DNA from 3 places in the Marinicrinis lubricantis genome. Region 3 is predicted to be linked to each of the others. Evidence: riboswitches for the same ligand, from Rfam matches in the RefSeq annotation. Region 3 holds a riboswitch; each other region holds the start of a gene.

Region 1 (10,568 bases), on a different contig from region 3:
TTGTCGTCAGTCTCATATCGAGTCAATTGGACGCGGACCGAATGGACTACATATTGCGTGATGCATACCACACAGGAGCCAACTACGGCACTTATGATTTGGAGAGGATCATCCGTGTTCTTCGTCCTCATAAAGGACATCTGGTCATTAAAGAAAGCGGGATGCATGCGGTGGAAGCCTACTTAATGTCGCGCTATCAGATGCATTGGCAGGTTTATTTCCATCCGGTGACTCGAAGCTCGGAAATTATACTGACTAAAATATTCCAGAGGGCAAAAGCGCTGTATGAATCTGGATATCAATTCAGTTTCTTATGTTCCCCGATGGATTATTTAATAGAAGGAACAGTGAGTGTGGAGCAATATATGATGCTGGATGAGTCATTCATTCAAATGACGATGATGCAGTGGACGCTGGAGAAGGATCATATCCTGTCAGATTTATGCAGCCGATTTTTACATCGCCGTTTATTTAAATATACATCGATGGAACAAATTGACGAATCATTGATCGACGCCGTTCGATTGAAATTGAGTCAGTGCGGTTATGATCCTGAATATTATATGGCTGTAGATTTTCCAAGCGATCTCTCATATGATGTGAACCGCCCGGGCATGTTAGAGAAGAAAATTCCAATTTATTTATTAACCGAAAGCGACGAACTCGTGGATATTTCCGAAAAATCCCATATTGTTCGGTCCATAAGCGGGATACACAATGGGATGCACCATTTATATTTTCCGGAAGGAATTATATAGAGGCAAGAACGTTACCTGAATACTTAGAACAATCAAAGGAGAAAAAACATGCTAATTGATACACATACACACTTAGATACAGAACAATTTGATGAAGACCGTGAATCCGTTATACAAAGGGCACTGGAGCAAGGAGTTGAACGGATGATCAATGTCGGCTTTAATCGGGAAACGATACAGTCTACGATTCAACTGATTGACACATATGATTTTATCTATGGAGTGATCGGCTGGCATCCAGTAGATGCGGTGTTTATGAAGGAAGGAGACCTCGAGTGGATTGAGGAATTAACGCGCCATCCGAAGGTGGTCGCGCTCGGAGAAATGGGTCTGGATTACCATTGGGATACGTCTCCAAAGGATGTACAGCAGCAGGTGTTCCGGGAACAGATCCGGTTGGCGAAGCGGCTTAAGCTGCCGATCGTTATTCATAACCGTGATGCGCATCATGATGTCGTGCAGATATTGAAGGAAGAACGCGCATCGGAAATCGGCGGTGTGATGCATTGCTATTCGGGGAGCTGGGAGACGGCGAAGCAGTGCCTGGATATGAATTTTTATATTTCTTTCGGAGGACCCATTACATTTAAAAATGCAAAACAGCCTAAAGAGGTGCTTCAGAAGGTACCGATGGACCGTTTGTTGGTGGAAACAGATTGCCCCTATTTGGCACCACACCCAAATAGGGGAAAGCGAAACGAAACGGGTTTTGTAAAGTTAGTCGCATTGGCAGCCGCTGAGTTAAGAGGGGTCAGTTTTGAGGAAATTGTACTACAAACTGGGAATAATGCCAAAAAGTTGTTTGGAATAAATTAATATATGCCTGTAAAGCGTTGAAATTTCAAGTGAGGATGCAACAAACAATTATTATCTTTGAAAAAATGGTGATCAAGGTGATTTTGGGCGGAAATTAACCGCCAATTTCCGTTTTTACCTGCTTTACACTGGTCCGGAAAGCGATTATCATCTTTTCTTAGAAACTTCATATTGATTCCATTGAACCATCATCGCTTAGTTTCTTTGCAAGAAAACGGGGGACCCATTTTATCGTGGTGAAGACAAGTTACTAGTCTGAATCCACTTTGGGGTGAGTTTGGTGTTGACTAGACACTAATAGGGCTTGCTGCTTAGGCCCGAATCCGACAGCTAACCTCGTAAGCGTGAAAAGGTGAACTGCCTCGCAAAGGTTATGACTTGGACAAAAATCGTACAAGTCTGCGACAAGAGTTCCTCTTTTCGCAGGCTCTTTTTATTTTTTGAAATTCCTTTTTGGTAAATAGACAGGTTTTAAATATGTGAATCGACATCAGCTGATCATTTCCGGAAGTGACAGCACACGTATTTGATGATGACCATGAAAGGTTAATGGAATCACGTTCTCTAGCAAGGATCATCCCCTTAATAGACGAACGGTTGGAATGGATCGGAGTCTATGCACATACATTGATGTCATGGACGAGGATGAGCCGTACCATCCCTTGAAGTGGAAGATTCAATAAACTGAATAGTCGCGTCAAGTATATTGCATCATGCGTAACATTTACGGCGGGACTTTGAAGGAGGGCTAAACGAGTGACGTTTCAAACTCAAAAGGAAACGGCCTCAGTGAAGCGATCATCCGCAATGTCTTTCGCAATTCGATGGAAGCATGAGAACAAAAAATGGTGGTTAATCACCTGTTTCTCATTGATCGCTGTTTCCCTGCTGTTCTTCATTCTGCTTCATGGCACCGACAGCAAATCTGTCACATTAACGATTGACGGAGTGCAAAAGCAGGTGCAAACAAAGGAAGCAACTGTACAGGGGCTGCTGGAAGAACAGTCAGTGAAATTAGGTGAACACGATGTTGTTAGTTTGCCGCTTAATGCAGAATTAGAGCATAAATCCGTTATTGAAATTGAAACCGCTAAGGCTGTACAGGTTACTTCGAGCGGGAAGACCGAAACAAAATATACAACAGCCGATACGGTTGGAGAAGCTTTACAAGACTTAGATATTGCCTTTGATGCAGATGATAAGATCTTTCCTGATGCATCAAATCCTGTTAAGGAGCAGTTAAAGATCACTGTCGTACAAGTCGAAACGAAGGTGGAGGAAGTGCAGCATGCCATTCCTTTTCAGACGGTGAAAAAAGAAGACAACAGCTTGCTCAAAGGCAAAGAGCAGTTAGTGCAGGAAGGGCAGGAAGGCGTTCTCGTTTCGAAGGTGGAGACGACGATCGCTGACGGGAAAGTGGTTTCCAAGAAAATGGTCGAAAAAAACGTGCTGCAGGAGCCGGTAGAAGAAGTGGTTGCTGTCGGAACGAAAAATCCTGTTGCCATTTTGTCGGCGTCCTCGCCATCCGTTGATGAGGTAACGATTGACGGAGTTACCTTCGATTATAAAAAAGTGCTTACGGACGTGGAATTGACTGCTTATGATGCAGGCGCAGGTTCGACAGGAAAAAGCGAGGGTGATCCTGGATACGGTATTACGTATTCCGGCACGAAAGTACAGGAAGGACGCACCGTATCTGTAGATCCTAAAGTCATACCGATCGGCTGGTGGATCTACATTGAGGGCCTAGGCTTCCGCAAAGCGGAAGATACCGGCAGCGCGGTGAAGGGCAATCATATCGATGTATATATGGAGAGCACGTCTGAAGCCAAGCAGTTTGGCAGGAAAAAGGGCTACACTGTCTATGTCATTGGGCCGAATAAACCTTCATAGAGGATAATTCATTGGAAAGGGGAGCAGCCCCTTTCTTTTTTTTACGACCTTAGAGTGCTGAGGATTCACGTAAGCTCTCAAGGTACGGGAATATTTGTATTGGGTTGCAGCGGCAAAATCAGCTAAAGCGGAAAAGGAATAATGAAAATATATCGTAGACGTGTGGTAAAATAAATGGATGAGATGGGCGGATTCATAAAATCATATGAAGGGATCAAAGTATGATCAAAGAAGTTATTGTCGTTGAGGGTAAGGATGATACGGTAGCGGTGAAGAGAGCCGTTAACGCAGATACAATAGAGACAGGCGGTTCAGCCATAGACGAACATGTTCTGCATACGATCCGTCTGGCGCAAGAACGCAGGGGAGTCATTATTTTTACCGATCCGGATCATCCGGGGGAACGAATTCGCAGCATCATATCGGAGCATGTGCCGGGATGCAAGCACGCTTTCTTGAATGTACAGGAAGCAAAGGCGAAAGGGAAGGTTGGGGTTGAGCATGCCTCTCCAGAAGCTATTAGGCGAGCGCTGGAGCATGTGCACACTGCAGAGCCCCATCTTGAAGATGATTCGCCTAGTGCCATTACGATGGCTGATTTGATGGAAGCGAGGCTGGTGATGCATCCAGAGGCAGCCAGAAGACGGGAAGAGATGGGCAAGCTTCTGCGTATAGGAGTTTGCAACGGGAAGCAATTTTTGAAAAGATGCAGTCAGTTCCGAATTTCGAAAGAGGAGTTCGAGGCGGCTGTTCGACAAATAGAGACTAAGGAATGATGGAAGTGACGCGAAGTCAATCGAATGAATTCATTTCGACCCCGACGAGAACAAAGGAAATCGTCAGGAAACATGATTTTTCAATGAAGAAGAGCCTCGGACAAAATTTTCTGACGGATCAAAACATGATTCGGAATATCGTTGCGGCCGCTGAATTAGATGAGACCAAAGGGGCTCTGGAAATCGGCCCCGGTATCGGAGCGCTGACCGAATATTTGGCTCGCGCCGCCGGAAAGGTGACAGCAGTGGAAATTGACCGCCGATTGGTTCCCATTTTGCAGGAAACCTTAGCCCCTTATCCGAATGCAGTTGTCATTCATGAGGATATATTAAAGACTGATCTCCATCAGTTAATGCAGGAGCAGTTTCGGGGATTCGGCAAAGTCAGCGTCGTCGCTAATCTGCCTTACTATATTACTACACCGATTATATTAAAGCTGCTGGAATCGAACGTTCCTTTTGAGCATATTGTTGTAATGATTCAGAAGGAAGTGGCCGAACGAATGACTGCCAGTCCAGGAACCAAGGATTATGGCAGTTTGAGTATAGCGATCCAGTATTATTGCGAGGCAAAGCTGGTTATGAATGTGCCTCGTACCGTATTTATTCCTCAGCCGAATGTGGATTCGGCCGTCATGCGTCTCACATTGCGTCAGCAGCCGCCGGTAAACGTAAAGGATCCCGACTTTTTCTTCCAGGTTGTGCAGGCTGCGTTTACCCAAAGAAGAAAGACGCTGTACAACAATTTAGTCACTCGCTTCTTTTCTAAACAACAAAAGGAGCAGTTAACGGATCTGCTGCACCGGTGCGGGATTGAACCCAGCCGCCGCGGAGAAACATTGTCCATGCAGGAATTCGCAACTTTGAGCGAGGAGATTCGCAAGGAGATGGAGCGTTAGGCCGATGCTCCTGGATATTCCACGCTGCTTCGTTCTGAGACTGAAAATATGGAACCGATCGTGATAAACGACCATATGATAGTCGCAGGAGGGATGCAGCATGAAACAGGGAGATTATTGTGTCCGTATATCTTACGGAAAAGATGTCATCTTTCGAATCGAATATATCATCCAAAATACGGCTGTATTACGCGGTGTCGAGTTTCGATTAATTGCTGATGCACCTTTAAGCGATCTGGAAAGGGTTGAAGGGACGTTCTCGAATTCGGCAGCACTCGGCTATGATTTACGCTTTACCGAAACGAGAAAACGAATGGAACAATTTCGTAAAGTGCAGGTAGAGAAACAAATGCGCACGATGGGTGAGGCGGGTTTGGAATCTTCCTATTTCGAAGTTCCCGGAAAGGTCCTTCATCTCGATGGGGATGCGTCCTACTTGCGCAAGAGCATGGATCTTTATAGACGGCTCAAAGTGCCGGTCGAAGGACATTATGTCGCGGAGAAGGATATGGCTGATGCCCTCTTGCGTTTGTTGCCTAACAGCAGACCGGACATTGTAGTCATTACGGGGCACGACGGAATGATCAAAAGTGAAGCAGAGCAAAATAAGTATCACCTGTCCAGTTATAAAAATTCGACTCATTTCGTCAAAGCGATCCGAGCGGCAAGGCAATTCGAGAAAAATATAGATACGTTAACGGTGATTGCCGGTGCATGTCAATCCCACTTCGAGGCGCTTCTGCAAGCTGGAGCCAATTTTGCCAGCTCACCCGGCAGAATATTGATACATGCGCTCGATCCCGTACAAATTGCCTGCAAAGTTTCGTACACTTCCATACAGGAGAGCGTGAACATGATGGATGTCATCAGTAATACCGTCAGCGGAATAAAAGGAATGGGCGGGATTGAAACGCGTGGAAGTTACCGAATCGGTTTACCCAATATTCAGCATATGTAATGCATGCTTGTGCATATCCATAAGCTGTTCATATTCGCGAAAACCTGTGTCTGAGAGTATGGAATCGCGATAAGGAAAGGTTCATTTTGCATAAGACAATAAATTTGATCATTGACAATCTGTTTAACCGACTGTTATAATAATTAGCTTGTTTGACAAACCACCCTTTTTCCGATATAATAATGAGGAAAGAGGTGGTACTAACATGGCAAAAAACACTTTGCTTGATATTAAGCGAAGCTTGGAATCACATGTGGGATCCAGAGTATTGTTAAAGGCCAACGGCGGCCGCCGAAAGACGATCGAAAGAACAGGAGTGCTGGAAGAGACGTATCCATCCGTCTTCATTGTGAAGTTGGATCAAGACCAGCACGCCTTTAAACGGGTTTCATACAGTTACGCTGATATTTTGACGGAATCCGTAGAAGTGATGGTTTGCAGCGATGATGGACAAGTTCGCATTTCCTATGTACAGCAGTAATGAATGGTGCATAAAGGCAGTGGAAGAGTTTATATATCTTCCACTGCTTTTGTGTTTTCTTCATAAATTCCCTGTATTGTCATCAACGGATATACCAGCTCCATTCGGAATTTTACAGTTCTCGTGGTTGTCAGTGGGTTGTTTTGGAAGTATGCATTTCCTTACGCATTGAAATAATAAAAAGGCGACCACCATCTGGACAAAGGAGATGACCTTATATGAGCCGCAGAAGAAGGTCTGTCATGTCAGACCAATTCAAATATGAGCTAGCTAAAGATCTAGGCTTTTACGAAACGGTGCAAAAGGAAGGATGGGGCGGCATTAAAACAAAAGATGCAGGCAATATGATCAAGAGGGCGATTCAAATCGCAGAGCAGGCATCCAAGCAGCAGTATCAAGCCCAAGCTCCGCAGCAGCCTTACAACAACACACAAGCCCCTATGCAGCCAAACTATAATCCATACCCTCAGCAGGTTGGGCAGTATGCATCCTATCAAGAACAGACGGATCCTAACCAACATATGTCTAGAGGACCTGAATCCTAATAATTTACAATCTGCACAGCTCCAAAGCTGAAGGCTGACCTGCCTTTAGCTTTTTTTTATGGCATTTGATATAGTTATAACAAGCAGAATGTTTGAAAAGGCCGATAGACCACGCATCCGAGGATCATTTTCAGGATCCATCGTATGGTTTGGATCTATGAAGACAAGGCTTTTAGAACAACGAGAAATGTTAATTGGGGAATGTCGGGGGTGACTTCATGAAAATCTACGAAAAGGCTCCAGCCAAAATTAATTTGAGCCTTGATGTACTTCGAAAGCGCGAGGATGGCTATCATGAGGTAGAGATGGTGATGACGATGGTGGATTTGGCGGACCGTCTCGAAATGGAGGAACTCCCTCGGGATACGATTATTATATCTAGTCAGGCCGGCTATATTCCGCTTGATGAAAAAAACTTAGCTTTTCAGGCCGCTAAGTTGATTAAAGAGAGATATGATGTGCGGAAAGGCGTCTACATCCATTTAAATAAAAAGATACCCGTGGCTGCTGGTCTAGCAGGAGGAAGCAGTGATGCGGCAGCCGCTTTGAGAGGGCTGAATCGGTTGTGGAAGCTGCACATACCGATAGAAGAACTAAAGAAGCTGGGAGAAGAGCTGGGTTCGGATGTTCCATTCTGCGTAACAGGAGGAACGGCGCTCGCCAAAGGAAGAGGAGAAGTACTTGAACCGCTTCCTGCACCTCCGCAGTGCTGGGTGGTGCTCGCGAAGCCTCCGATTAATGTATCCACCGCGGAGATTTATGGACAGCTAAAGGCCGACTCCATTCGCAGCCATCCGGATACGGGCAAGGTGCTCGAAGCCATCCGGAATAAAGACTTTCATATGCTCTGTGATCATATGGGGAACGTGCTTGAGGAGGTTACGCTGGACCGGTATCCTCAAGTCCAGCAGTTAAAGCAAGCCATGATTCGGATGGGGGCGGACGGTGTACTCATGTCCGGCAGCGGGCCGACCGTATTCGGGCTGGTGAGCCGTGAATCGAAGGTCGCCAGGATTTATAACGGATTAAGAGGATTTTGTAAACAGGTATACGTGGTAAGAATGTTAACATGAAAATGGAATACTTCTTGAACAAAGACGTATAAAAATGGTATATTCTTGTTAATAGTTCGGAAACAAGGTGAATTCATTGCATCATTTGATTTAAAACACCGAACCATAAATACAATATGTGTTTTTACAAAGCAGCAACAGGTATGATGAAATGGATTCAAATATCGAAGTATTCATATTTAGGGGATATTGGACATGAAAAAATTAAAAAGACCGTACCGAATCATTGATATGACCCAATATTTGATTGCCCGCCCCCACACCTTGGTGCCTCTCACTTATTTTGCGGATCGTTATCAATCGGCAAAATCCTCCATCAGTGAAGATTTAGCGATTATTAAAGAACTGTTCGAAATCGAGGATGTCGGCGAACTGCTGACATTGGCCGGTGCGGCGGGTGGCGTTAAATACATACCGAGGATATCTCGCCAAGGCGCGTTTCAAATGATGGAAGACATTTGTGCAGAGCTTAGCCAGCCTGAACGCATTTTGCCTGGCGGTTATTTGTATATGTCTGATATTTTGGGACAGCCGCGAACGCTTAATCAAGTAGGTAAAATATTCGCATCCGCTTTTTCTGATCAGCATTTTGATTGCGTGATGACCGTGGAAACGAAAGGAATCCCACTTGCGTATGCGACGGCGACACACCTGAATATTCCGGTTGTCATTGTAAGACGAGATAATAAAGTAACCGAAGGTTCGGCTGTAAGTATTAACTATGTCTCAGGATCAAGCAAACGGATTCAGACGATGTCGCTTGGACGAAGAGCGCTGCAGGAAGGGTCGAATGTACTCATCATCGACGATTTTATGAAAGCCGGCGGTACGATTCGCGGGATGATGGATCTGCTGCAGGAATTTAATGCTCATGTTGGCGGTGTTGGCGTTTTCGTGGAAGCGAAGGATCCGGATCAACGTGAACTGCTGATAGAGGATTACATTTCCCTAGCGGACTTAACGATGGTGGATGTAAAGAATAAAGCTGTAACCGTAAAACCAGGCAACTATTTTACCCCTATCCAAGGAGAATGAAGGAGGACAACAAATTATGGCATTACGAACTTTGAGCACAGCTTCGGCTCCCGCAGCGATTGGACCTTACTCTCAAGCGGTGATCACAGGAGGCATGCTGTTTACTTCAGGCCAAATCCCGCTCGATTTAAATGGGCAAGTCGTGGAAGGCGGAGTCGTAGAGCAGACTCACCAAGTATTCCGTAATCTAGAGGCTATTTTAAAAGAGGCGGGCTGTACGTTTAACGATGTGATAAAAGCGACGGTATTTATTAAAGACATGAATGAATTCGCTTTATTGAATGAGGTGTATGCGGAGTATTTCAGCACGCATAAACCAGCTCGTTCGACCGTGGAAGTGGCACGGCTGCCTAAAGATGTAAGAGTAGAAATTGAGCTGATTGCATCGATTCCTGTCGAAAACATTAAAGAATGAGCAAAAATCGAAATATTTCTAAAATTTTTCATCAAATTAGAAGGAGTTTGCCCTAAAATGTGGAATTATACACCAAGTCTTTTTTGATAGGAAAAGGTGGTGAACTTGAGTGCAAATTACTGATGTGAGGCTCCGCCGAGTCAACTCAGATGGGCGAATGAAGGCGATTGCATCCATTACGATTGACAACGAATTCGTAGTTCACGATATTCGCGTCATTGATGGGAATAATGGTATGTTTGTTGCCATGCCGAGTAAGAGAACGCCAGATGGTGAGTTTAGAGATATTGCCCATCCTATCTCTTCCGAGACGCGTGAAAAAATCCAAAGCGCCGTGCTTGCCGAGTATGAGCGTGCAGCTTCTGAAGAAGAAGATGTTATAGAGGAAGGCGCATAACAAGTTATTGTTGAAATCAAGGGAGCCGTATGGCTCTCTTTTCTTTTTAGTCAAAGTAAGATATATTCATAAAAGGCGCAGTATCGCCGTATCCTGCTTCAACAAATTCGCAGGGAGGGTTTTACTTTGAAGAAAAGAATAGGCATCGTCTTGGCGGCTGGCCAAGGTAAGCGGATGAAATCCAAGCTATATAAAGTGCTGCATCCTGTATGCGGCGTTCCTATGGTAGGTCATGTCATCAAATTGTTAAATGATATAAACGCAGACCGAACAGTGGTTATCGTTGGTCACGGAGCAGAAGCGGTTCAGCAGTGTTTGGACGGACAAGCGGAATTTGTGCTGCAGCAAGAGCAGCTCGGTACTGGCCATGCGGTGCTGCAGGCCAAGGAATTGCTTAGTGAAGAAGAGGGGACGACCTTCGTTGTATGCGGCGACACGCCGTTAATTCGCCATGAGTCTCTGCAGCAGATGATGGATCTGCATGAACGCACGGGAGCGGCCGCTACAATTATGACTGCCGAA
Region 2 (10,568 bases), on a different contig from region 3:
GATTGGCCCCCGCAGGTACGTTCTCGCCTTGGTATACGATTTGGATCGAATCGGTATCGAATTGGCTAATATCTAAGTTCTCAACCTGTTTATCGAGGTCGGAGATCATCTTACCAATGGTTTCATCCGTTACTTGATGATCGCCATTAGCCATCGATTGAATGATCCACTCATTGATTTCCAGCGTATGGTGGGATAAGTCCTTGTAGTTATTTGAATCGAAAGTGACCTCTTCCACAGCTTGAAAGTCGAAAATCTTCGCGTTCGGATATTCCGACAAGGTATCCCAAACATACTGCTTGAACTGCTGCTGATTGTTATACCGTTTCGGATTTAACTCGTACCAGACATAATGTCTTAAAACGTGATAGGGGGGATAATAAAATATAAATTCCGTTTCCGGATGCTCCTTCACGAGAGATAAGATGTTAGCATCGAATGCCTTTTTAATCTCTTCAAAATCCTCTTCTGTCTTTACATAGGAGGGTTCTACAGCTTCTGCTCGCTTCAAATCCTTAAGCACGGATTCCGTGCCATAGACGGCATAATAATCCCAGTTATTCAGGTAGTCTAAATTTCTCAAAGTTAAGCTTCCTTGAAGCTTGCCTTTCAATATGTTGATCGTCTGAGTAATGGTCGTATAGTTGAACAAATATTTGATGTCGTTTAGCGGATTCTTATCGTATAAGTAATACGGGAACGGTCCTTGGTCGTCCCGAACCATCGTTTCTCCGCCCTTAACCGAGAAATAATCAAGCCCCCAGATGACATTCTTCACTTGTCCCGTACGGAAAGCTGCTTCCGAAATAAGATGATGCTCATGGGAATAAGAGCCGGACATCGACAGCTTGATGGACTTGCCTCCGAGAACTTCATCTACATAGGAAGGAACGAAATTTTCGGTCATTGAAGATCCGATGATAATCGTATCATAGTCATAATTGCGGGCGAGTCCCGGGTTTTGATATCGCTGCTCCATGGAATACTGCGGTACATACCAGCTGGGCTTACGGTAAAATTGCAGCGGATCAACAATATAAGTAATCAATGCGACAATCGAAACGCTAATGAGTGAAAATACAATGAACCAAATGAAAAAATTACGAGCCTTAGCAGACGATGCGGCGTTAGGTTCGACAGTTGACACGGTTTCTTGTTTCAATGGGTCTGATCCTCCTTAACATGCTTGCTTAAGGCACTAGAAGTTGAAATATAGGAATTCACTGATTTGATTAAAATGAACCAACGACACGACAAAGATAACGGCCGTCATGGCGGCAATCCACCAGGTTGGCTTGAAATTGTCCCGCATTTGGTTCGTATTCTTCATGAAGACAGATACAAGGAAGAAGAAGGCGATTAACGCGAACTGCCAAGAAGGCGTCGTGCTGATCGCAAGTCCCCAATTTTGAATAAACGGTACCAGATTCAGCGTTCCCGGTATGTCGAAGCCATGGAAGCCAAACATTCCTTTTAATACCTTCATCGCCTCGGAAAGACTAGTCGCACGGAAGAAAATCCAAGCGATATTGACAAAGTTGAAAGTCAGGAACCACGCCAAATACTTGTTCATTTTTAGTCCAAACTTCTTCGACCAAATCCGGTGAACGACGAGCGCTCCTCCATGCAGCGCACCCCAGTACAGGAAAGTCCAGCCTGCGCCATGCCAGATGCCGCCGATGACGAACGTGATGAACAAATTGAAGCAGGTGATGATAAAGCCTTTTCGGTTGCCACCAAGCGGTATGTAGATATAGTTTCTAAGAAAACGGCCTAAGGTGATATGCCACCTTCTCCAAAATTCTTGGATGTTCAGAGATTTATATGGAGAATCAAAGTTGATCGGCAGATGGACGTTGAACATGAGCGCTGCTCCGATCGCCATGTCCGAATACCCGCTGAAGTCGAAGTACAGCTGCAGCGTATAGGCCAGCGATGTAGCCCATGCGTCAAAGAACGTCAGAGTGTCTGCCGTATCGAAGCCCGCGGTGGCGATGGGTGCGAATGTATCAGCGATGATGACTTTCTTCGCTAACCCCATGACAAAAATAAAGGTCCCTAGCGTTAAATTATTGAAATTGAACGCTTTGTTTTTACGATCCGCGAACTGCGGCATCATTTCCTTGTGGTGAAGAATAGGCCCCGCAATGAGATGCGGATAGAAGGTAACGAACAGAGTGTAGTTAATGATGTTGTTTTCCTTCACATCTAAGCGGTAAGCATCCACTAAATAAGCGATTTGCGTGAACGTAAAAAAGCTGATCCCGAGTGGAAGAATCACATGCAGCAGTCCCCAGTCGGTACCTAATGCGGCATTCACATTTTCAATGAAGAAATCCGCGTATTTGTAATAGCCGAGCAGTAACACATCCCCGACGATACCCGCCGTTAGCAGCAGCTTGCGGCCAAGCTTGGCAGAAGGGTTGATTCGGGCAAGCAGACTTCCTACCGCAAAGTTGAATAGGATGGAGCCCAACAATAAGGGCAAATAGCGAATGTCCCAGTAGCTGTAAAAAAATAAAGAACTGGCAGCCAGCCAGGCCTTCGACAGAAAGACTTGTCCCAAGCGACCCAAAATAAAATAGACCGCAACGGTTATGGGCAAAAACACCAAAATGAATTCGTACGTGTTAAAAAGCATGAAATTCGCCCTTTCATCATTTCAAAATAAAAGTAAATATCGACATAAAATCCAATTCATTTTACCAAATGCACTGACACCACTCAACAAATATTTTAGGTTTGTTTCATTGAACAAGACGATCTAGAGGCTCAATTGGTTGCAGTTGTTGATGATTTGATAGAACTGGGAATGGGAGGTGGAAAATACCAATATTTATGGGCTTCTAAAAGACTTCTTTTCATGATAATTTCAATACAGCCAAAACTTCTTGTTTACCGGGCCCAGGCTGAATGCTCGGTTGTCGTTTTTATGGATGCCGTTCATCATGGCGCGGTCTTAAGGTCGACAAAAGAAGTACGGGGGACTCCTGCGAAGCTGCGCATTCGCTTGGGGTGAATCGTCATTGGTCCTTTTACGGAGTACATAGTTTAAATCCGTAACAAGGTCCATGCGTAGGGAAAACTCCTTCCCGAATCCGACAACTAACCTCGTAGGCACTAGAGGAGGAAAACAATGAATTTGAAAAAAACAGCGGTAAGATTTTTGACCGCAGGAGTGCTGTTTTCGGCACTTACGGTGAACACGGCGTTCGCCTCCAATCTTGCTCCCTATACCATTCGGGAAAACGGTGAAACGTTTTGGTCGATTTCCAAAAAGTTCAACGTTCCTCTGCAAACGGTTCTAGATGCGAATTCTCATTTGAACCCGTTCAACATTTACAAAGGAATCAAGACGAACATTCCAATGGTTCCTGGCTTTACTTCAGAACGCTATTCCATTCCGGCAGCCGGATCAACATTCAAAATTCAAAACAGTCCGACTTTACAGGCAAACGCATCTTTGCAAAATGCAAAGAAGCTCTCACTGACAGCAACAGCTTATACCGCATCCATTGAGGAAAATAAATGGGGCGCGATCGATTATTACGGTAATCCTTTAAAGCTGGGGACCGTTGCTGTAGATCCGAAGATGATCCCTATGGGATCCAAGCTTTATATTACAGGTTACGATTTTGACGGATTGCCTGAAGGCGGGTTTTATGCAGAAGCAACGGATATGGGCGGTTCGATTAAGGACAATCGGATCGATATTTTTGTGCCGGTTTCCCGTACAAAAGCATTAACCTTTGGCATGCAAGATGTGACCGTTTATATTTTGCCGGAATAATTGGATAACGTCATGAATGGGTATGGGAGCATGAACAGCTGAAAAAAGAACCAGACTGCACACCGTTGCGATCATAACGGAATGCGGTTCGGTTCTTTTTTCGCTGCAGGTCATCTGTGAGACAGCAGTTCGGAAATCGTAACGAATTTAAAGTCCTTGGCGAGCAGGGTGTTGATGATAACCGGGAGCGCTTCGATCGTGCCCGTAAGATCAGAGGTTACACCACCACCTGCATGCTGCAATATAATCGAGCCTGGCCTGATCTGATGAAACACGTTGGTGTATACGCTGTTTCCTGATATGCCTTTCCAATCGAGGGTGTCGACATTCCAGTTAATGATTTTAAAATGGTGATTTGCCGCCCACAGAAGCTGGCTTTCCTTGATTGAACCGTACGGAGGGCGTATATATTTTGCATGGACCTGTGTTATGTTCCATAAAATACTGTGGGTTTTTTGAATTTGTCGTTCAAATTCGGCCATCGTCAAATCGGGGAGAAATGGATGGTCATACGTATGGTTGCCGATTTCGTGTTGTTCTTCAGCGATTCGTTTCACGAGTCCGCGCTGTTTTTGCGCCTTCGTCCCGACGATAAAAAAAGTGGCCCTTACATTGTACTTTTTTAGGATATCCAGGATCTGCGGTGTGAATCGGATGTCCGGCGCATCGTCAAAGGTCAAAGCAATTTCCTTTCGGTTCGGGTTTCCATGAAATATAAATACATCCGGATATTTTAGCTTTAGCTTGCTCAGCACAGCTGATTCATTTTCATCATTAAAGCTGGCTTGTATGTCATCTTCTGGCTGCATCTCAGGAATGGCTGCTTGCGCAACAGATAAAGCTGGAAAGGGAACGGAAATGGCTGCAGTACATAGCATAACACCCAATAACAGCATTCGTTTCAACATGCCTATACCTCCTTACATTCTATGATTTCTCAAGGATGCCAATTCATTCATGGAAGAAATTGTGTCTTCATCTGCTTCGTCATCGAAGAGAATTCACCTTCAACTTGAATAATGAAAGGCACAGCTTTAAAATTGAACCATAGTGAACAGGAAGGAGTGATGCACATGTCACAAACTGAGACAAATCAAAATCTGGAGATCGCGACCTTTGCCGGAGGCTGTTTCTGGTGCATGGTCAAGCCGTTTGATGAACTGCCCGGTATCCATAAAGTCGTTTCTGGTTATACCGGCGGGGATAAGCCGAATCCAACATATGAAGAGGTGTGCTCGCATACGACCGGACATACAGAGGCGGTTCAAATCACATATGATCCGCTGGTTTTTCCATATGAGAAGCTGTTAGACATTTTTTGGAGGCAGATCGACCCTACAGATCCAGGCGGTCAGTTCCATGATAGAGGGGATTCTTACCGCACAGCGATTTTCTATCATACGGAGGAGCAGCGGCAGAAGGCGGAAGCTTCGAAGCAGGAGCTCGAGCAAAGCGGCAGATTCGATAAGCCGATCGTGACGTCCATCGAACCGGCGAAGCCGTTTTATCCAGCGGAAGAATATCATCAAGATTATTATCGCAAAAATGCACTGCGCTACCATCTGTATCGCAGAGGTTCGGGAAGGGACGCTTTCATCGAAAAGCATTGGACCGTGAATAAAGATCCAGAGGAATTGAAATCAAAGCTAACTGACATGCAGTACCATGTTACACAAAACAATGGAACCGAGCCCCCATTTCGCAATGAGTTTTGGGATCACCGCGAGGAAGGCATCTATGTAGACATCGTTTCCGGAGAGCCGCTCTTCAGCTCCTTGGATAAGTTTGACTCGAATTGCGGCTGGCCGAGCTTTACGAAGCCGATGTTGTCCAATCACATCGTCGATAAGCTGGATCAGAGTCACGGTATGATCCGGACCGAGGTGAGAAGCAGATACGGAGATTCCCATTTGGGACATGTGTTTGAAGACGGACCTCAGGATAGAGGCGGATTGCGTTATTGCATTAATTCCGCAGCGCTCCGGTTCATTCCAAAGGCGGAAATGGAAAAGGAAGGGTACGGCGAATATTTATCTATATTTGAATCGAAATAGATTGAAATAGATCACATGGAAGACCTGTGCAGCAGTTTGCACAGGTTTTTTTGCTCTTTAGAGTTATTGTTCATTCCAAACTTTGGAACAAATAGGGAGCATCCATGATGATTTGGGAAGCATTGGGAAGGATTTAGAGGATCGACAGGATAATGAACCCTGTGACTGTTTCATCGTATCTTACCCCAAGATACACGGGCTGAGCCCAGGTGAGCAACTAGAGGTTTCATGTTACACTAATTCATGTGTTCAGCAAATATAACAATACAAGGAGGTTTCAACTAAATGATTGGTGAAATCCAAATTCGGCAGCCTTCTGGAGCAGATGGTTCGCGGATTTGGAAGCTTGTTCGAGAAACCGGTGTACTGGATGTTAACTCGGCTTACTGCTACATGATGCTGGAAAAATACTTTTCAGATACTTGTGCAGTGGCACAATCGGGTGACGAACTTATCGGTTTCGTGTCCGCGTTTATTCCCCCCCGGCAGCCCGATACGCTGTTTATATGGCAGATCGCGGTTGATGCAAGGGCGAGGGGAGAAGGTATTGGCACCACATTGATCGAGCATCTATTGGAACGCCCGACCTCAAGTGAGGTTCGTTACCTAGAGGCGACGATCTCCCCATCAAATTCCCCTTCTATAGGCTTATTTCAACGATTCAGCAGGCAATGGAAAGCTTCTATCACGACTTCCGATGGCTTTCTCGAGGATGATTTTCCGAATGGAAATCACGAAGAAGAAACCTTATACCGAATTGGTCCCTTCCAATACCAAACCGATCGAAAGGAGATTTTGGCATGAGCATCCAAATTGCGGAGCAACCAAAAATCACGATGGACGTGTTTGAACAATGGGAATCGGAGGTGAGAAGCTATTGCCGCAGCTTTCCTACGGTGTTCAGCAGAGCAAAGAACGCGCGCATGTGGGATACGGCTGGAAACGAATATATCGATTTCTTCGCTGGAGCCGGGTCGTTAAATTACGGTCATAACAACGACAAAATCAAGCAAAAGCTTGTTGAATATATTTTGGAAGATGGAGTAACGCACAGCTTGGATATGGCTACCGTAGCCAAGGGCCGGCTGCTGGAAAGCTTCGTGCATCACATCCTGAAGCCGAGAAATATGAATTATAAAGTAATGTTTCCAGGACCTACTGGAACGAACTCTGTGGAGAGCGCATTAAAGCTTGCACGTAAGATAACCGGAAGAGAAACCGTGATCAGTTTTACGAATGGTTTCCACGGAATGACGCTAGGATCGCTAGCCGTCACGGGCAATAAGTTCAAGCGTCAAGGTGCGGGCGTACCGCTTCATCATACGGTGTCGATGCCTTTTTGCAAATATCACGGGGATGAGGCAGATACCATTGCCTACATAGAGAAGTATTTGGAAGACAGCGGAAGCGGGCTATCTCTTCCGGCAGCGATGATCATTGAGACGGTGCAGGGTGAAGGCGGCGTTAATGTAGCAAGCGATAGTTGGCTTCGAAAGCTGTCTGAGTTGTGCAAGCGCTTTGAAATCTTATTGATCGTGGATGATATTCAGGTCGGATGCGGAAGAACCGGTACGTTCTTCAGTTTTGAGAAGGCGGGTATTGAACCGGACATTATTTGTCTATCCAAATCGATAGGCGGGTATGGATTGCCGCTCGCGCTGACGCTCTTTAAGCCCGAACTGGATATATGGGAGCCGGGAGAGCATAACGGAACATTCCGAGGCAACAATTTAGGTTTCGTCGCAGCAACCGAAGCAATCAATTACTGGAAAGACTCCGAATTCGAGCAGTCGATTCAGCACAAGGGCCAATGGATTGAAGAGACGATGCAGCAAATCAAAGATGCTTATCCGCAGATTGAAATGGAAGTGCGAGGGCGCGGTATGATGCGCGGAATTGCCTTCACAGAAGCGGAGTGGGCAGAGAAGCTGTGCCGTACTTGCTTTGAAAATGGCTTAATTATGGAAACCGCAGGAACAGACAGCGAGGTGGCCAAAGTAATGCCGGCGCTCACTATTGAGGCGGAGCTTCTCCAAAATGGTCTGAATATTCTGAAAGATTGCGCCCGTCAGCTTTTCACGAAAGCTCAATGATGGAAGTGTATCTGTAGATCAATATTTCGCTATATTCATATAAGAGGTGATTGCCGTGATCGTAAGAAGCTTAGAAAATGTACTCGGTACAGAACGGGATGTACAGGCAGAAACGTGGAGCAGCAGAAGATTGCTGTTAAAAAATGACGGGATGGGCTTTTCGTTACATGATACCGTCCTTCATGAGGGCACCGTGACTCGTATGTGGTATAAGAACCATGTCGAAGCAGTTTACTGCATCGAAGGAGAAGCAGTTTTGGAGGATTTGACGAACAACAAGACCTATACAATCAAAGCTGGAGACATGTATGCGCTAAGCGGGAATGAACAGCACATTTTGACTGTCAAACAACGTTTCCGCTGTGTATGCGTGTTTAACCCACCTTGTACAGGTAGAGAAGTACATGATGAAGAAGGGGCCTACCCGATCCTAGATTGATTTGCGATCAGATAAATGAACAGCAGCACGAGTGTTATTCACTTTTTCAATACATTTGACTAGGAGGAGATGCAAAATGAGTATCACCAAAATGACGGATGTGTACCCAACTCGAACCGGAACAGAAGTGAAGATCATTCAGCGTCAAGACCCTGTCGTTTATGGAAAGGATAAGAAAGGTCCGCTTTCTGTTGAGCAGCTGGATTTCTTCGAAAAGAACGGATATTTGTTTCTAGAAAATTACTTTACTCCGCAAGAGGTGGAGGAGCTGCAGCAGGAGATGAATCGGATGCTGGAAGCCAATAGGGGCTCGTCTGCTTCCGAGGTGATTCTGGAACCAGACGGGGATGATGTTCGTTCGATCTTCGCCGTCCATCAAAGCAGCAGTGTATTCGAAGCGCTGTACAAAAAGCCGAAGCTGAATGAAGCGGCAAGGCAAATTCTCGGCAGCGAGGTATATATTCATCAATCGCGAATCAACTTTAAGCCGGGCTTTGCGGGAAAGGAATTTTACTGGCATTCCGATTTTGAAACGTGGCATGCGGAAGACGGCATGCCGAGAATGCGCGCTTTTAGCTGTTCCATTGCGCTGACGGACAATTACCCGTTCAACGGACCGCTCATGGTGATGCCAGGGTCGCATCAAAAGTTCGTATCGTGCATTGGCGAGACGCCGGATGACCACTATAAGCATTCACTCCGCAAGCAGGAATATGGTGTGCCTGATCATGACAGCTTGACGATGTTGGCTGAGCAATACGGGATTGAAACACCGGTAGGCAAAGCTGGATCTATATTGCTATTCGACTGCAACATCATGCACGGCTCAAACAGCAACATTAGTCCGTATCCGCGCAGCAACATCTTCATGGTGTTCAACAGTGTCGAGAATAAGCTGACCGATCCATTCGCCGCAGCTAAGCCGAGACCTGAATTTATTGCTCACCGCAGCTAATATAAAGACCATCTTCCTAAGAGGAACAAGGGGGATGGTCTTTTTTCTTCAATGGAATGCTATACGTTTGCATCAATTTCTTAAATCATCATGGCTGCAAAGGAGAACATGTGAATTTTTGGTGTATGAATGCATCTTCCAACCGGTTTGCGAGCGGCTTCAATGGTTTCGGACAAAGGTGCAATTCAGCTAGTTATTGCTGCATCACTGATTTAATCTAGTGATTTCTGCAATTGATAAGATCATTCCTCTGCGCTGATCGGAAAGTCGTGCAACTTTGCGTCTTTTCTATATAAGCTAGCATATCACTTTACGATTTTAATGTTTTGTGCATTCGTTTGCATTTTTTCATTTATATCGTAAAATTGAAGGGAGAATACTGTTCTAGAATACAAAATGAGGAGTCAACACGCATGAAAAAATGGTGGAAAGAAGCCGTTGCTTATCAAATTTATCCGCGGTCATTTATGGATAGCAACGGAGACGGTATTGGAGATCTGCAGGGGGTCGTTTCCAAACTGGATTATTTAAAGGAATTAGGCATTGATGTCATTTGGATCTGCCCGATGTATAAATCGCCGAATGATGATAATGGATATGATATTTCGGATTATCAAGATATTATGGACGAGTTTGGTACAATGCGTGATTTCGATCAGCTGCTTGATGAGACGCATCGCCGAGGAATGAAGCTCATTTTGGATTTGGTCATCAATCATACCTCGGATGAACATCCGTGGTTCATTGAATCCCGTTCAAGCAAGAACAGTCCGAAACGCGACTATTACATATGGTCCGACGGCAAGGATGGTCGCGAACCGAACAACTGGGAAAGTATATTCGGCGGTTCGGTCTGGGAATTCGACGATAAGACCGAACAATACTTTATGCACATTTTCTCAAGAAAGCAGCCTGATCTGAACTGGGAGAATCCGAAGGTTCGCCAAGATTTATACGCGATGGTCAACTGGTGGCTGGATAAAGGGATTGACGGTTTTCGTGTGGATGCGATTTCGCATATTAAGAAGGTGCCGGGCTTTCCGGACATGCCGAATCCGAACAACCTGCGCTACGTGCCTTCGTACGAAGGTCATATGAACCGTGAGGGGATTCATGAATTTCTGGATGAGCTGAAGAGGGAAACGTTCGCCAAGTACGACATTATGACCGTTGGGGAAGCAAACGGCGTCAGTGCAGAAGGTGCTGAACGCTGGGTGAGTGAGGAGAAAGGCGCCTT
Region 3 (10,568 bases):
AGCTATTGCAGGGCAGCCATCCATCGTGGATTACAAAGCTATTCCAGCCGTTGTATTCTCCGATCCGGAAATGTCCAGCGTAGGTATTACGGAGACGGAAGCAAAGGCACAAGGCATTGAATATGCTGTAGGCAAGTTTAATTATGCGGCCAACGGACGCGCGCTTGCATTGAACAGTGCAGAAGGCTTTGTAAAAATCGTTGCAGATAAAGCAACAGGCGTCGTTCTTGGCGGTCAAGCGGTGGGTGCGGAAGCATCTAACATCATCGCCGAAATCGGATTAGCGGTTGAAACGGCAATGACATTAGAAGATATTGCGCTGACGATTCATGCACATCCAACATTAGGCGAGATTGTGATGGAAGCCGCTGAAGGTGCATTAGGACACGGTGTTCATCAACTATAATCATCAACATTCATAAACGATAAAGGCCGTTTTCCAGCAAAGCTGGAAGACGGCCTTTTTTATTTATCCAATGCTCATAAAATGACGCCTTGGTAGCATCAAAACTGGAACCAAAGACCTTGTTTTTACGTAAGAACATATATCACAGAACAGAGAGAGGGGAACCCATAATGAACGGTCATGAACAAGAGTCCTTTCAGCTGCCAAAGCTGCCGAAGGGATTTTGGAAAAAGTTGATCATTGTTGGGGCGATCATTATCGTGATTGCCGTTGGCTATTCGATGTTTTATACCGTAGAGGAGCATGAAAGGGCAGCCATTCTAACATTTGGTCAATATTCGGCTACGGAAGGACCAGGTTTACATTTTAAACTGCCATATCCGCTTCAGGAAGTCGTCATCCTACCAGCGGAAAAGACGCAAAAGGTCCATATTGGGTATAGGGAAGTGAACGGGCAGATTGAATCTGTTCCTGAAGAATCGCTCATGATTACAGGAGATGAAAATATCGTCTCCGCTGATGCGGTCGTGGAGTGGAAAATAAGCAATATTGAACAGTATCTTTATAATATTGAGGATCCCGAGAAGTTTTTGCGCAATGCAGCTAGTGCATCGATTCGCTCGGTCATCGGCTCGAATAAGCTGGATTATGTCATTACGGACGGGAAAACTGTCATTCAAACGGAAGTGAAGAGCAAGCTCGAAGAACTTCAGCTGCAATATCAAACGGGGATTCAAATCATCGATTTGAAGTTCCAGGATATTGAACCGCCGGAGGGTGAAGTGCAGCAAGCGTTTAAGGAAGTAACCAATGCTCGTGAGGAAAAAAATACGAAGATTAATGATGCGCAAAGGTATACAAACGATAAATTACCAAAAGCTCGCGGTGAAGCACAAGCGCTATTGGAAAATGCTGAAGGGGAGAAAAAGTCCCGGATATTAAATGCCGAGGGGGATGTCGCACAATTTAATGCGATTTTCGAAGAATATATGAAGAATCCCGCGGTCACAGAGAAACGTTTGATTTTAGAAACGCTGGAGCAGATTTTACCGAATGCCAAAATTATCATCACCGATCAAGGCAGCGACACGGTAAATTATCTTCCGCTGAATGAATTGCTGAACAGCACGAAGAAAGGAAGTGAGGAGGAATGAAGAAGCGCTGGCTGATTGGTACACCGATTGTTGTGATTCTCGGACTGATCCTGCTCTTTTCCTCAGCATATATCGTTCGTGAAGGTGAATACAAAGCCGTTTTACAGTTTGGCGAAGTGCAGAGCATTAAAGAGAATCCAGGTATTCATTTCAAAATTCCGTTTATTCAAAGCGTAACGAGCCTGCCAAAGTATCAGATTATTTATGATAGTTCTCCATCGAATATATTAACTCTCGATAAAAAACCGATTATTGTCGACAATTACACCGTCTGGAGAATTGAAGATCCACAGAAATTTTTAAGAACACTGCAGACGGTTGAGAATGCGGAAGGTCGTATCGGTGATGCGACTTATAACGCGGTAAGACGGAAGCTATCTGAAATTGAATATGGAAAAATTATTTCTGAAGAAACAGCCCGCGGCAATTTAAATGATGAAATTACGAAAGAAGTGGCCTCCGTCTTGGAAAGGGACGGGTACGGCATCGCCATAACAGATGTCAGAATAAAACGTACGGATTTACCGGATGACAACAAGCAGAGTGTCTTCAATCGGATGATATCCGATCGGAAGGCCATTGCGGCTAGTTACTTGTCCGAAGGGGATGAAGAGTCTCGAAAAATCACCTCCAATGCAGACCGGCAGGCGACAGAAATCGTCGCACAGGCACAAGCGGATGCAAAACGCATCATCGCGGAAGGTGAACAAGAAGCTGCTCAAATCTATAATGAAGCTTACAGTAAAGATCCAGACTTCTACAATTTATATCGGACGCTGCAGAGCTACAGAACCACATTGAACGGTGAACCTGTCATTATGCTCCCTATCCATTCACCGTACGCAAGTATATTATTAGGCGGAGAGTAATCAGTCCATAGGGATTGGAACAGAATATGACAATAAACAAGGCTGCGATCTTGAAGTCGCAGCCTTGTTTTATATATTATTGCTGGTCTGTCGTGGAAATCTCAACCTTATCTTCTTTAAACTTACGCAGGATGGACACCTCAACGCGGCGGTTTTGTGCTCTTCCGACATTCGTGTCATTACTGGCTACAGGGCGATATTCACCGTATCCCGTCGCACTGAACCGTTCCGGTTTAAGCTGTTTGTCCTCCAGCAATATTTTCATGAAGTTCAGGGCTCTCTCCGTACTTAAATCCCAGTTAGAAGGGAATTGCGCTGTTGAGATGGGGCGATTGTCCGTATGACCGGCAATGATAACTTCATATTCAGGGTAGGCTTTCAGCAAGTCACCAATGGCATGCGCCATCTTCTCTGAATCAGCCTTCACCTCGGCGCTTCCGGAATCGAACAATGCATTATCGCGAATCGTAATGAGCAGGGAAGATTCATTCAGCTTCGTCCCTAATTGATCCTTTAACCCATTATTTTCAATATATTCATCCAGTTGTTTCTTCAGTTCTTCCAGCTCAAGCTGCTCCTGCTGCATTTGCTCCATTTTTAATTCCTGTTCTTCTTGCAGCGCGGCTAATGTATCAGAATCGATGGTAGAATCCGTAGGACTTGGATACACTTCGGTATCGGGATCGGTATATCCGCCGCTTTGATCAATAGGACTTGGTGAGGTCTCAAAGAAGCTTAATCCTCCAGTAAAAGCGTCATTGAAGGATTCTTTGATTTGATCGAACTTTTTCTGATCCACTTGACTGGATGCGAACAAAACGATAAATAAGGCCAAGAGCAAAGTTAATAAGTCCGAATACGGTACGAGCCAAGATTCATCGACGTGCTCCTCATGATGCTCCTTGTGCCGCTTCTTCATTCATCGTCTCCCCCTTCGAGTCCGCTTCTTCTAATGATTTTCTTTCTTCAGGGGTTAAGAAGACGGACAATTTTTGACTGATGGCAATGGTTGAGACACCAGACTGAATGGAAAGAAGACCTTCTACAATCATCAGCTTCATGTCGACTTCCTTTTTGGACAGCCGTTTTAGCTTGTTCGCTATAGGGTGCCATAGAACGTAACCAGAGAAAATACCGAAAAGCGTAGCAACGAAAGCAGCTGCGATCGAATGACCTAATTTTTCGATATCGGTCAAGTTCCCAAGCGCTGCAATCAAACCAACCACGGCCCCTAGTACTCCCAGTGTCGGAGCATATGTACCAGCTTGGGTAAAGATGCTTGCGCCGACCCGGTGGCGATCCTCCATCGCGGAGATGTCTTCCATCAGAACGTCTCTTACAAAATCGTGATCATTGCCGTCAATGATCATCCGCATGCCGCCTTTGAGGAAAGCATCGTCGATTTCATCAACTCGGCTCTCTAATGCAAGAAGTCCTTCTCTGCGTGTAATGGAAGCCCATTCGACAAACAGATTGATCAGTTCCTTTTTGGAAAGCAGTTTAGGCTGTGCGAAGACCAGTTTAAACAATTTTGGCACGTTTTTTAGATCTGACATTGGGAACGCCATCAATACGGCTGCGGCTGTTCCGACGAAGATAATTAAGATCGCCGCATAGTTCAACAGAACGGAGATATCCGCGCCTTTCATGACCATCCCGACACCGACGGCGATAATCGCAAGTATGATTCCAAAAACAGATGATTTCTCCATAGCTACTCTCCTTTATTTGTACCTGCAAAGCGGAATGCAGGCTGTACTTCTTTGAAAACGATTTTAACATGGGGTATTCGACAAAAACATACGCAATGTGCTGTAATCTGCACTCTTCATTGTTATCGGCAAAATGTAAGAAATTCTTAAGAGGAACTTCACGCAAGTAACTCTAAAATTCGACAGGAAAGAGATGGTTATTGGACCTGTGAATGAGAGATGCTGGGGATTGTCCTATTTTGCAATACATGAGAACAAAATGGTATGTTAGTACCAACAAGAAAAACCAAAGGAGGTGCTGGAAGGATGGGTGTTAAGTTTGGAAGAGAGTATGAACAAATTCATCAAGAACTGACCGAGGCCATTTCGAAAATAGATAAATTTTATGAGATGTTTGAAATGTCAGAATTCCATTGGTCGCATCTTGCAGAAGATGAACAACATAAATGTGCGGCGACATTGGCTGATGATATTTTCTATGCATTGGGTGAGGATCCTGAAATAGAGGTCGGAAGCGGTAAAATTACTTACGTTCATCAGCTTCACCACATCACGGTGCACGATGGACAGGATTTACGAGTCATCTCCTTAATATGAGACGAAACCGCTTCGGCTGAAGCGGTTTTTTATATGGAATAAATCAGGATGGTATGGGAAAAACTTCAATAGCAACTTTGCTTTGTCGTACGCGTATCCATACATAACAGTCCAGTAACGGAAAAAACAACATGATGGTGGGAGGAGTAATTAATGAAAAACGCCGTTGCTTTGTTGCTGCTTATCGCACTGATCACATTCCCAGCTTGTTCCTCATTCCATAATAACTCGAATGAACAAGGCATTTCGCTGACCAACGAGCAGGCCGTTCCGAATGAAAATGCCGATTCGGGAGCAACGGATGAGCAGATTGTGACGGAAAGGGCGATGGAAGCCGTACAGTTATTGAAGGAACAAAATTTTAATCAGCTGTCCAGCATGGTCCATCCGGAAAAAGGGGTTCGATTGAGTCCATACGCTTTCGTGTATTTGGATCAGGACATTACGCTTTCCGCTGATCAATTGGTCTCCGAGAGCGTTAGTAGGGAAATGAGGGTTTGGGGACATTATGATGGATCGGGAGAGCCGATTGAAGCGACTTTTAGCGGATACTATGAGCAATTTATATTTGATGTAGACTTTTCACAGCCAGATGAAACGAGCTTCAACCGCAGAATCGGACAAGGGACGACTGCCAACAATGCGTTTGAGGCTTATCCTGAAGCGCACATCGTGGAATTCCATATTCGGGGAATCGAAGAGGAAGCAGAGGGAATGGATTGGAGAAGTCTCCGCCTTGCCTTTGAACAACTGGACGGTACTTGGTATCTCGTTGGAATCATTCACGATCAATGGACGATATAATCGGGCAGGCGGTTCGTTATGAACAAAAAACACAGCTCCCTTGGAGCTGTGTTTTTTGTCTGTTATGTAGATCATATACATTCATATTCTATTGTTGCGGTTGTTCCACAGCGATCCGGTCATACAGGTATTTACCCAGCACTCGGCGGGCTTTCACATAACGCTGAGCATAGTACTTCTCGCTCATATCGCTGATGATGACGCCGTCATCAGTAGCAGAATGAACGAATTTGTTATTGCCTAGGTAAATCCCAACATGGGAGATGCCATCTCCGCTCGTGTTGAAGAACACAAGATCGCCTGCACGTAAATCCTTCTTCTCCACAGGGTTTCCTTTGGAGGCCTGTGCACTGGAAGAATGAGGTAGTTCGATGTCGAATTGCTTGAATACGTATTGAGTGAAACCGGAGCAATCGAAGCCTTTGGTTGTCGTTCCAGCCCATTCGTAATCTGTTCCCAGCAATTCGTCTACGGTTTCTTCCAGCGGTGATGCTGCCCATGCACTGCTAGAAAATGCAAGCAGCAGCACGATCGATAGCACCATGATGCTATATTTTTTCAAAGCAAAATACCCCTTCCGATGCCTGCGAGGTTAGCTTATGGGTTCGGTCGAAGGTTCCCTAAGGCTCTGAACATCAAGCCTATTCACCCGAAGTGGTTCCCCCGTTTCCCTGATTCCAGGGAATTCGGCAGTATATTTTCACAAAGAAGAGGTATTCGCCCTTAAATTGCAATTTCCTTCTTTTTCACTCGAAAAAAATTTCATCTTGTTGAAACTTGCTTTAGTTTTTCACGTTATAAGGCGAGAAAATCATTGCTGGTGATTCATTTTCCAAAGCTCATAGTGCGAGCCGATTTCCCAAAATCGAAATAATACGCGGACGAGATGGTAGACCTGATATAAAATGACTGCAAGCAGTCCTGCCCAAAGCCACGAGGCCAGGAAATACAAGGATGTAGCGGCAATCACTACGCCAAAGACCGCAGCGCTAATAAGAGCGGATCGGTGCAGCATGGTCGACAAGGAAGTGATGCCTTTGAGCAGCTCAGTTTCAGTCAGTAATCTGAACTGGTTGTACATGAAGATAAGCTTCAAAAAGATGAGATACACCAAGTAAAGTGCGAAAGTCAGCCAAACCTCCTCCAAGTACGGCAGCAGCTCATAGTGCGTTTGCAGCTTGCCGATCCATAAAGGGAGAAGCCAGTAGAGAGGGGCAGCTGTCAGCACTACCCTGAGTCCATAATATAAAGCGAACACTTTAGCATATTTTTGGACACCTTTTCGGAAGGAACGGCGCTGTCTGTGGCCTGTCACGTGGAAGGTGTAAAATAATCCGGATTGAAGAATCGGCGTGAGTACCATTCGAAGGAGAAGCAGCCCTCCTAATCCCCATAAATACGGTTCAATCATATCGGTTTTTGTCAGGCGAAAATGAAATTCAAGCCAGTACAGCTTCAGATCCATAGGGTTCAGGACATCGCCTGGATACCTCTGCAGAATGGGCACCGTAATCGATCGAATTAAACGGTAAAGGAAGAAGCCCCAGATGAAATGATAAAAGTAAAACATCAGTATTAATAAAGGGTGCCCGTAAGCTGTTCGCCAGCCGCGTAATAGTAACTGCTTCAAAACGTGTCACCTCACCATCCCAGTAGTCCAAATATAAATTCTAATGCTTGCGCAGTGCCGATATTCCATTTGGTTTCTTCTTCCTTCGGAACTTCCGCCTTCATGAAATTGTTGATTCGGAGGTTCTCCAGGGTTTGTTCGTAGGATCGATCCAGTCCCGCCCAAGACAGCGGTGCTGAATGAGTAAAGCGAAACACGAACTGCTTTTCTTTGCCTTCCCAGAGTTTGGTGACCTCCGTCCCGTCGTCAAATCGGAATAGAATGGATACTGGAATATAGCTGCCGCCGTTTCTTGTAATGGTGACGGAAGACTCGTAGGCTTTTTGTCCGTTTTGCTGAACGACTTTCGTATCGATTTGTTCGATACGATAATCCACCATTTGTCCGTCGAAAACAAATTGTTCAAAGAATTGATCCCATTCCTTTTTGGTGACTTGCTCGAGTACCGTTTGAAAGCTGGTACTGTCCGGATGTTTAAACTTCCATCGCTGAAAATAGGATCGGAGCACCTGCTGCATTTTGTTCTCTCCGATTTCATCCTCTATGGCCAGTAAAATCAGCTTGGCTCTTGTGTACACATTGTCTGCGTAATGCTGATGGTTGTCATAATGCCATGAATCCAGCTTTAATGGAGCGGGATTGGTCATATAAATCGATTCGACCGGCGTAACAGGCGAAATATCAAATTCCTTCTCCATGACTTTATCCTCGGCATATGAAGTGAACCCCTCATCCAGCCAGGCTTCTTCAAATTCATTGCTGGCCACCATGCCATACCAGTATTGATGACCAATCTCGTGGACGATGACGCGCTCCAGCTCATAACCAGGATTGGCCTCATCGGCTGCCCACCCTGTAATGAGTGTCGGATATTCCATGCCTCCCGCACCGTTTGCCCCGGCAGGAGGGACGACAATCGATAAGGTCGAGTAAGGATATGTACCATACCACTTGCTGTAGCTGCTTATCGCTTTTTTGGCTGCGTAGAAGTAGCGGTCTTTCAGCTCTTTGTGAGAAGGATCCAAATATAGCTTGATTTTCATGCCTGGTACCGCTGAGGAAGAGAACGACATTTCTTCATAAAGAAAGTTGGGAGAAGCCGCCCATGCAAAGTCGTGTACGTCGTCGGCGTAGAAGTGGTAGATTTTACGGTTTTCGGCTACTTTGGTCTTCGAGGCAGGGAAGCCCGTTGCGGCAACGATGTAATTAGAAGGGACGTTGATTTTGACATTATAGATTCCGAAGTCGGAATAAAATTCCGAATTGCCGTGATATTGGTGCAGATTCCACCCTTCATCCGTCCGCCCTCTGGTGCCTTTCGGTTCATATACCGCGATTTTTGGGAACCATTGACCCGCCATAATAAAGTCATCCGCATAACCCATGCGGGCATAGACGCGAGGAAGCTCTACTTCAAATCCGATTTGCAAAGTGAGTTTCTCGTTAGGCTGTACATCGTCCGGCAAACGAACCTTCAGCAACGTATGGTCGTCCGGATTTTCGTCATCCGGCTGCACATACTGGACTCTATGCTTCAGCTCATCTCCGTCTGTCGTTTGGATCGACGTGATTTGTATGCCTCCGAATGAGTCTTCCTGCATTTTATCAGCTCTAAGCTGTCCCCCGGATTCCTTATAGAAGGTGGTGTTCTTCGATTCAAAGGCATTGGCATACAGATGCAAATACACTTCCCTTACAGGCTCTGAACCGGGGTGCTTCCATGTGAGAGTCTCTGTACCGATTAACGATTTATCCTGTTCGTTCAGCTCCACATTCAGATGGTACTCGACAATCCGCTGACTTAGTGCGACTGGTTTGGGCTTCTCAGGGGTAATGACCGTATCCGGTGCGGGCGGAACGTTATTCAGTCCCATCCCTTGTCCTGGCTGCTGCGTGATCGGTGCATTTTGGTAGGCAGCTTGTTCAGGCTTGGCCTCAGGCACAACATAAGAAAGCACCGCAGCGGTGAGGAGGATTACCACGGCCGGAAATACGAATTTTTTTCGCAGCTTTAAGCTCGATTCCTTCATCCATTTCACCTCGTTGACAAGCATCTGTTGCATGTATATGCGGGACAAGAATAGATTAGTCTCGGGAATGAAAACTTCTTGTGCAAAAAGATGAATTGTAGGGGGGTTATCAGCTATAATGGTAGAAAAGCGTAGAGTGAAGGGTGCGAAATGATGGATAACAAAAAGCTTTCACTGAATATTATTTCAACGAAAAAAAACGCACATCAAGGGTTTGGCTCGGGTATGATCGACTTGAGCAATTTATCCAGTGTGATTATTGATGGCGACGAGGCGTATATTGACTTAGGCGCATTGCACGCCAAGAGCAAGGTGGAGCGGAGAATCAAATTTCTGACAGAACGCTCAGAGGTTCCAAACGGTCGGACGGTGTGGCTCGTCTGGGTGGCGGTAGATCGCACGGAGCAAGGCGCCTATTATGCCGGATTAACCGCATGCGAGATGTTGATCGACACGGAGGCGAGAAGAGGATGGAAAATTCTTGCCCAGCACGTGAATTTGATGGACCGCGCACTAAAGAGAAAAGTCATTCTTGATGGTTTGGGCACGAAGGAGAAAGGGCTTCTTCGTCAAGTATTGATCGACAACAATGCAGATATATGGGAACGGACACCGCAGGAAATTAAAGATCAGCTCGAAGGTGAAGGGTCTGAGCAGCAGTGATTTCTTGGAGGCAATCCAACGATTTCTTTGAATGATTGTTCGAACGAAAGTAATTCATTTTCGTTTGAACGCGAAGGTAGAAGAGTAAAGGAAATCCAACGATTTCTTTGAATGATTGTTCGAACGAAAGTAATTCGTTTTCGTTCGAACGCGAAGGTAGAAATCGTTGGATAGGGTTGTACGTTCGAAATTTTTCATATAAAATGGTGAAAGATGTTTCGGCATCACACACTAGGACAGAAAAGAGGCAGGCGCTCTGAGCGTCTGCCTCTTTTCGCTTGTTTAGCGGTGCATTAATCATTCCACCAACGCTTCAAATCCTCCAGCCAAGATCGCTGCTTTTGGGACTCGTCTGTGACCTCAGGGTCTTCTGCGGGTGGTTCGGGACTGTGTGCAGTACAATATTCGGAAGGTTCCGTCCCGCGAACGAAAGCCTCCAACCGGGCGTCTGGGCAATCAGGCGTAGCGAGCAATCCGCTTTCTGGATCAATGTAAACATGCACGACATTTTCCGGAATGGGGAACAGCTTTGGAGGAATCGCCTCCAGTGCCTTTTCGGTAAATTCCGCGAAAATCGGTGCAGCTAAAGTGGATTCTGCAGAGCTGATGACACGGCCTTTGTCATGGCCGACCCATACGGCTGTGGCCAGTTCCGGGGTGAATCCAACCATCCACGCATCGCTGTCGGTCGTGCCTGTTTTAG

What was found. Region 3 has a riboswitch for cyclic di-AMP ahead of ACFPXP_RS21880 (C40 family peptidase). Riboswitches for the same ligand answer to the same signal wherever they lie in the genome.
Region 1: it holds a riboswitch for cyclic di-AMP, as region 3 does, so the genes downstream of both, ACFPXP_RS12855 (ubiquitin-like domain-containing protein) here and ACFPXP_RS21880 (C40 family peptidase) in region 3, are expected to answer to the same signal.
Region 2: it holds a riboswitch for cyclic di-AMP, as region 3 does, so the genes downstream of both, ACFPXP_RS06905 (3D domain-containing protein) here and ACFPXP_RS21880 (C40 family peptidase) in region 3, are expected to answer to the same signal.

Annotation. Positions count from the first base shown of each region.
Region 1 covers NZ_JBHSQV010000158.1:10,456-21,023, forward strand. Annotated here, with positions in the region: gene ACFPXP_RS12845 (HD domain-containing protein) at 1-758, shown strand, start outside; gene ACFPXP_RS12850 (TatD family hydrolase) at 807-1,574, shown strand; cyclic di-AMP (ydaO/yuaA leader) riboswitch at 1,757-1,934, shown strand; gene ACFPXP_RS12855 (ubiquitin-like domain-containing protein) at 2,331-3,467, shown strand; gene rnmV (ribonuclease M5) at 3,689-4,243, shown strand; gene rsmA (16S rRNA (adenine(1518)-N(6)/adenine(1519)-N(6))-dimethyltransferase RsmA) at 4,240-5,142, shown strand; gene yabG (sporulation peptidase YabG) at 5,243-6,100, shown strand; gene veg (biofilm formation stimulator Veg) at 6,306-6,581, shown strand; partial or broken gene ACFPXP_RS12880 (small, acid-soluble spore protein, alpha/beta type) at 6,800-6,970, shown strand; gene ispE (4-(cytidine 5'-diphospho)-2-C-methyl-D-erythritol kinase) at 7,345-8,199, shown strand; gene purR (pur operon repressor) at 8,395-9,234, shown strand; gene ACFPXP_RS12895 (RidA family protein) at 9,251-9,649, shown strand; gene spoVG (septation regulator SpoVG) at 9,759-10,046, shown strand; gene glmU (bifunctional UDP-N-acetylglucosamine diphosphorylase/glucosamine-1-phosphate N-acetyltransferase GlmU) at 10,173-10,568, shown strand, end outside.
Region 2 covers NZ_JBHSQV010000036.1:18,112-28,679, reverse strand. Annotated here, with positions in the region: gene ACFPXP_RS06915 (copper amine oxidase N-terminal domain-containing protein) at 1-1,162, opposite strand, end outside; gene ACFPXP_RS06910 (MBOAT family O-acyltransferase) at 1,199-2,641, opposite strand; cyclic di-AMP (ydaO/yuaA leader) riboswitch at 2,947-3,134, shown strand; gene ACFPXP_RS06905 (3D domain-containing protein) at 3,137-3,790, shown strand; gene ACFPXP_RS06900 (polysaccharide deacetylase family protein) at 3,901-4,698, opposite strand; gene msrA (peptide-methionine (S)-S-oxide reductase MsrA) at 4,864-5,844, shown strand; gene ectA (diaminobutyrate acetyltransferase) at 6,130-6,648, shown strand; gene ectB (diaminobutyrate--2-oxoglutarate transaminase) at 6,645-7,937, shown strand; gene ACFPXP_RS06880 (ectoine synthase) at 7,993-8,376, shown strand; gene thpD (ectoine hydroxylase) at 8,453-9,331, shown strand; gene ACFPXP_RS06870 (glycoside hydrolase family 13 protein) at 9,745-10,568, shown strand, end outside.
Region 3 covers NZ_JBHSQV010000186.1:132,512-143,079, forward strand. Annotated here, with positions in the region: gene lpdA (dihydrolipoyl dehydrogenase) at 1-406, shown strand, start outside; gene hflK (FtsH protease activity modulator HflK) at 577-1,560, shown strand; gene hflC (protease modulator HflC) at 1,557-2,429, shown strand; gene motB (flagellar motor protein MotB) at 2,506-3,348, opposite strand; gene motA (flagellar motor stator protein MotA) at 3,320-4,141, opposite strand; gene ACFPXP_RS21870 (hypothetical protein) at 4,448-4,738, shown strand; gene ACFPXP_RS21875 (hypothetical protein) at 4,892-5,542, shown strand; gene ACFPXP_RS21880 (C40 family peptidase) at 5,631-6,104, opposite strand; cyclic di-AMP (ydaO/yuaA leader) riboswitch at 6,109-6,244, opposite strand; gene ACFPXP_RS21885 (hypothetical protein) at 6,354-7,172, opposite strand; gene ACFPXP_RS21890 (M1 family metallopeptidase) at 7,184-9,202, opposite strand; gene ACFPXP_RS21895 (YwhD family protein) at 9,353-9,865, shown strand; gene ACFPXP_RS21900 (transglycosylase domain-containing protein) at 10,159-10,568, opposite strand, start outside.